Rhodobacter capsulatus SB 1003: one gene and its partner. The protein of the gene in region 2 interacts with the protein of the main gene of each other region in a pairwise test. Links are inferred from orthologs where the notes say so. Each region holds a gene or a part of one and is shown on either strand. Other genes may lie near its edges.

Evidence for each region.
Region 1: the proteins of hflC (region 2) and ftsH interact in binary tests that used the Escherichia coli proteins (3 or more experiments, as listed by UniProt). The link is inferred for Rhodobacter capsulatus SB 1003 from one-to-one orthologs.

What each region holds. Positions count from the first base shown.
Region 1 is NC_014034.1:3,390,308-3,393,313, forward strand. Bases 72-3,006 are described here. They hold ftsH (ATP-dependent zinc metalloprotease FtsH), read right to left. Parts: upstream 2,520-3,006; coding sequence 624-2,519; downstream 72-623. Other genes in these bases: RCAP_RS15765 (calcium-binding protein), read left to right, coding at 72-546; tilS (tRNA lysidine(34) synthetase TilS), read right to left, coding at 2,599-3,006. Outside these bases: more of RCAP_RS15765, read left to right, coding at 1-71. UniProt on the Escherichia coli protein: Acts as a processive, ATP-dependent zinc metallopeptidase for both cytoplasmic and membrane proteins. Plays a role in the quality control of integral membrane proteins.
Region 2 is NC_014034.1:2,572,223-2,575,292, reverse strand. The notes cover bases 72-3,070. They hold hflC (protease modulator HflC), read right to left. Parts: upstream 2,023-3,070; coding sequence 1,120-2,022; downstream 72-1,119. Other genes in these bases: hflK (FtsH protease activity modulator HflK), read right to left, coding at 2,019-3,070; RCAP_RS11865 (DUF2065 family protein), read right to left, coding at 929-1,120; RCAP_RS11870 (Do family serine endopeptidase), read right to left, coding at 72-807. Outside these bases: more of RCAP_RS11870, read right to left, coding at 1-71.

The DNA of each region.
Region 1 (3,006 bases), 820 kb from region 2 along the record:
GGCAATGGCAACGACCTTCTGGATGGCGGCATCGGCCGCGATGTGATCCAGGCGGGCAACGGCAATGACACCGTGACCGGCGGTCTTGGCACCGACCGGATCAACGGCAACAGCGGCAATGACCGGATCGACGGCGGCGACGGCAACGACACGCTGGCGGGGGATGCGGGCGATGACGTGCTGATCTCGGGGCGCGGCTCCGATCTGCTGACCGGCGGCTTCGGCGCCGATCGGTTCGTCTTCGCCACCGTCTCCGACAGCGGCGCCGGGGCGGGCTTTGACAAGATCACCGATTTCAAGGGCGCCGAGGGCGACCGGATCGATCTTTCCGGCATCGACGCGAACCGCAATGCGCCGGGGGATGCCGCCTTCACCTTCCTCGGCACCAAGGCCTTCACCGGCGCAGGGGCGGAATTGCGCGTCGTCGGCGGCGCAGACGGGTGGCGGGCGCTGGCCGATCTCGACGGCGACCGGGTGGCCGATTTCGCCCTGACCCTGTCGGGCAGCGATCTGCCGATGCCCGTGGCGGACAACTTCCTGCTTTGATCGCAGAAAAAACCTGCGCCGGTTCCCCGGCGCAGGCCTGATGGTCGGATCTGTCGCGAACGCCTCAGGCGTTCGGTTCAGGCATTCGGTTCGGGCGCGATGCCGGGCTTGGCCACGGGTTTCGTGCGCGGCAACGAGGTCACCGTGGGCAGGCTGCCCGAGGGCCGGTCGTCATCGCCGCCCAGCGTCTCGCCCGCCATCACCTTGCGGATCTCGTCGCCGGTCAGGGTTTCATATTCCAGAAGACCCTGCGCCAGCCGTTCCCATTCCTCGATGTTTTCCTCAAGGATGCGCCGCGCCTCGATATAGCCGTTCTCGATCAGGATGCGGACCTCTTCCTCGATCAGCTCCTTGGTCTTGGTCGAGACCGAGAAGCCCGCGGTATTGCCCTGATAGCCCTCATGCGCTTCGGAATAGTCGATATTGCCGACCTTGTCCGACATCCCCCAGCGCATCACCATCGCCCGCGCGATCGCGCTGGCTTGCATGATGTCGCCCGCCGGACCGTTCGAGACGGCCTCTTCGCCCCATTTCAGGATCTCGGCCGCCTTGCCCGCCATGGTCATGGCGATCTTCTGCTTGGCCTCGTCCTTGTGGTAGTTCAGCCGGTCCATCTCGGGCAGGCTGACCACCATCCCCAGCGCCTGACCGCGCGGAATGATCGTCGCCTTGTAGACCGGGTCGCATTTCGGCAGCTTCATGCCGACGACGGCATGCCCGGCCTCGTGATAGGCGGTCATTTCCTTCTGCTCGGGGGTCAGCACCATCGAGCGCCGCTCGACCCCCATCATCACCTTGTCCTTGGCGTTTTCGAAATCTTCCATCGTCACGAAGCGACGCCCAACCCGCGCGGCCATCAGCGCGGCCTCGTTCACCAGGTTCGCCAGATCGGCACCCGAGAAACCGGGGGTGCCGCGGGCGATGGTGCGCAGATCGACATCCGGCCCGCGCGGGATCTTGTTCGCGTGCACCGACAGGATCTTTTCGCGGCCCTTGATATCGGGGTTCGGCACATGGATCTGCCGGTCGAAGCGGCCCGGACGCAGCAGCGCCGGATCAAGCACGTCCTTGCGGTTCGTCGCCGCGACGATGATGATCCCCTCGTTCGCCTCGAACCCGTCCATCTCGACCAGAAGCTGGTTCAGCGTCTGCTCGCGTTCGTCGTTGCCGCCGCCGATGCCGACGCCGCGGGCCCGGCCCACGGCGTCGATCTCGTCGATGAAGACGATGCAGGGCGCGTTCTTCTTCGCCTGATCGAACATGTCACGGACACGGCTGGCGCCGACACCCACGAACATCTCGACGAAATCAGAGCCCGAGATGGTGAAGAAGGGCACACCGGCTTCCCCGGCAATCGCGCGGGCCAGCAGGGTTTTCCCGGTGCCGGGCGGGCCAACGAGCAGCGCGCCTTTCGGGATCTTGCCGCCCAGACGGCTGAATTTCTGCGGGTTGCGCAGGAATTCGACGATTTCCTCAAGCTCTTCCTTGGCCTCGTCGATGCCCGCGACATCGTCAAAGGTCACCCGGCCGTGCTTTTCGGTCAAAAGCTTGGCCTTGGACTTGCCAAAGCCCATCGCGCCGCCTTTGCCGCCGCCCTGCATCCGGTTCATGAAGAAGACCCAAAGCCCGATCATGACAAGGAAGGGCAGCCAGACGCCCAGGATCGACATCAGACCCGATTGCTGCTGCTTGACCACATTGACGGTGATGCCCTTGGCCACCAGCTTGTCGGCGATGGCGTCGGTGCCTTCCTTTGTGGTCGAGTAATTGTCGCCCTTGCTGTCCTGGTAGCGCACATCCTCGCCATCCAGTTGCACCTGCTTCACGTCGCCCTTGTCCACGGCGGCGATGAAGTCGGAATAGGACACTTGCCGGGCATTGAGCGGACCCTGCCCGCTGCCGAGCAGGTTGAACAGCACCAGGATGAGCACGAACAGCAGGGCCCAGAAGGCGATGTTGCGCAGATTGCCCAAGAGAAACCTCCGAAGAATGACAGGGCACCGCATGGGGTGCGGTGCCTTTGGTGTGAAAATAGGGATTAAGTGCGCAGGTTCAACGTCTGATTAGTGCGGATGTGAAGCTTGGCCGCACCAAACGCGCCTCATAGCCGTTTTTCCAGCCCGCAACCGGCGCGGCCAGCAGCGTTTCGCCCTGCCAGACCGCGGGCGAGGCCAGCAGGCTGGCGCGCGGGCGGGCACGGCTGCAGCCCTCGCCCAGCTGGCGCAGCCCCTCGGCGCCAAGGGCCGCCAGCATCAGCCCCGGCCGGTCCGGCCCCTCGATCCGCCAGCCGTCCCAGACCTGACCGAAGGGCAGGCGCAGCGCCGCCACCGCCCGCGCCTCGCGGGTGATGCGGATCGCCTCGTCGCCAACCAGAATGCGGCAGCCATGCAGCGTGCGGTCGCGCCGGGTGCGCCAGGTCGTCAGAACATCGATCACCTGCACCGCCCGCGGCGGATAATA
Region 2 (3,070 bases):
GTTCGAGGCCATGGAAAAGCCGATCCCGATCGAGCCGCCATTGGGCGAGAGAATCGCGGTGTTCACCCCGATCACCTTGCCGTCCATGCTGAACAAGGGCCCGCCCGAGTTGCCGCGGTTGATCGCGGCATCGGTCTGGATGTAGTCGCCATAGGTGCCGCTCAGTTCCCGGTTGCGCGCCGAGACGATACCGACCGAGGTCGAGAAGCCCTGACCCAGCGGGTTGCCCATCGCCATCACCCAGTCGCCCTCGCGCATCGTGTCGCTGTCGCCGAAGCTGACAAAGGGCAGGGGCTCCTTGCTTTCGACCTTCAAAAGCGCGATGTCGGTTTTCGGATCGGTGCCGACGATCTTCGCGTCCAGCTTCTTGCCATTGGCGAATTCGATCGAGATTTCATCGGCGACGGTGTTGCCATCCTCGCCCTTGATGACGTGGTTGTTCGTCACGATGTAGCCATCGGCCGAGATCACGAAACCCGAGCCCAGCGCATCGGCGCGGTGTTGCCGCTGCGGCCCGCCCTGCGGCATGTTCGGCATGCCGAATTCCTTGAAGAACTCTTCGAAGGGCGAGCCCGGCGGAAAGCCCGGCATGCGCCCGGCGGGTTCGGAAACTGTGGTCGAGGTGGTGATCATCACCACCGCCGGTTTCACCTGCACGACCAGATCGGCGAAGCTTTCGGGCACCGGCCCCGCCTGGGCGGGCGTCATCGCCAGGGGCGAAAGGGCGAGCGCGGTGGAAAGCAGCACCGCCATCAGGATCGGTCGGGCGCGGCGCGGGGTCGTCAGGGGAAGAGGGGTCTTGGTCATGCGGGTCTCCCGTGGTCCTTGGCCGGTGCTCCGGCTGGCCTTCTATAAAAGCGTAAGCGTCGCGCCGTTCAAATGAAAGCCCGTCGCGGGGCGTCACTTCGATGTGAGAGCGCCGCGAGGCTCATGTGAGGGCCCGCACCAGCGCGACGACACCCACCCCCGCAGCCACTGCCGCAAGGCCGATCCGGCGCCGCCCCACCGGGCCAAGGCTGGCCAGCAGCGCCAGCACCTCGACAATGCGCGAAGGGGCCAGCACAAGTGCCAGCCCCTCGATCACGAGCACAAGGCCCAGAGCGGTGAAAACCGCCGCCATCAGTTTCCGGCCGCGGGGGCGGTGCCGCCCGCCGCCAGCGATGTCACGAAGCGTTCATAGTCGAAGTAAAGGCTGCCCGGTTCCGTCACCAGCGAGGAGGTGCCCGGCTTCAGGCTTTCGGCATAGAACTGCAGCGCCCGGGTGAAGGCGAAGAAGCTTTCATCCTTGCCGTAAGCTTCGGCATAGATCCGGTTGCGTTCCGCATCCGCCTGACCGCGCACGATTTCCGCCTGCTTGCGCGCCTCCGAGGTGAGTTCGACCACCTCGCGGTCGGCGGTCGCCCGCACCCGCTGCGCCGCCTCGCCGCCGCGGGCGCGTTCATCCGCCGCCTCGCGTTCGCGCTCGGCCCGCATCCGCGCATAGGTCGCGGCCAGGTTCTGCTCGGGCAGGTCGGTGCGCGTCAGCCGCACGTCGATCACGTCAACGCCCAGCGCATTCGCCTCGCGTTTGGCGATGTCGCGGATCTTGTTCATCAGCGCCGTGCGGTCATTCGACAGAACCGCCGTCGAGGGCACCGAGCCCATGACTTCGCGGATCGCATTGTTCAGGATGCCGTCCAGCCGGTTCTTGGCAAAGCTTTCGCCGCCATCGCCCACCGCTTCGCGGAACTTCACCGCATCGACGATGCGCCAGCGCGCAAAGGCATCGACCACCAGACGACGGTCATCAAGCGGCGTGACTTCCAGCGGTTGCGTGGTCAGGCTGATGATCCGGTCATCATATTTCACCACATTCTGCACGAAGGGGATCTTGAAGCCGATTCCCGGTTCGGTCCGCGCCGCGGTCACTTCGCCGAATTGCAGCACCAGCGCCTTTTCGCGTTCGTCGACCGTGTAGATCGACGACAGGCCAAGGCCCACGGCGATGATGCCGATCGGGATCAGGAGTTGTGCCTTCATCAGTTCGCCCCCCCGGTCGTCGGCTGCACCGGCCGCAGCCGGTCAAGCGGCAGATAGGGCACGGTGCCCGATTGCCCGTCGATCACCACCTTGTTCACGCCGCCCAGCGTCGTGCTCATGGTTTCATAGAACATCCGCCGCTTCGTCACCTCGGGGGCCTTGCGGTATTCCTCGTAGACCGAGGTGAAGCGCGCGGCCTGACCCTGGGCATCGTTGACCACCTCGGCGCGATAGGCCTCGGCCTGCTGCACCAGCTGCGCGGCCTGCCCGCGGGCGCCCGCCGTCACCTGGTTGGCATAGGCGTCGGCCTCTTTTTCCAGCTTGTCGCGTTCCTGCTGCGCGGCTTGCACGTCGCGGAAACTGTCGATCACCTCGCGCGGCGGATCGGCGCGGTTGAAGTTCACCCGCACGATGTTGATCCCGGCCTGATAGCTGTCAAGCGTGCCTTGAACGGCGGTGCGCAGATCCGCGGCGATGGTGCCGCGGTCGCGGTTCAGGATCGGCGCCAGTTCGGACCGCGCGATGATGTCGCGCATGGCGGATTCGCTGACGGCGCGGATCGTGTCCTCGGGGTCGGCGAGGTTGAACAGGAATTTCGACGGGTCCGAGACGTTCCAGACGATCTGGTAGCTGACATCGACGATATTCTGGTCGCGCGTCAGCATCAGCCCGGAATCGGTGACGAAATCGCTGCTGCGCCCCGAGGAGAACACGCCGTCGCTGCTTTCCGAAGTGCCGATGGCGCGGGTGCGGCCGGTGCCGACCTCGGTGGTGCGTTCGTCGGTGACCGGGATCACCACTTTCGACACCACCGGCCAGGGCGCGAAGTTCAGGCCCGGGTTGCCGGTGGCGTGGTATTTGCCGAACATCAGCTCGATCGAGCGTTCGTTCTGCTGCACCGTGTAAAACGAGCTCCAGGCCCAGACGGCCGCCAGGGCCACCGCGCCGATCGCGATCGTGCCCAGCGTGAAGGCCGGGCCGTCGTCGCGCCCGCCGCCGGGGCGGCCCGGACCGCCGCGCCCGCCCATCAGGACGCGCAGCTGCTCGGTGC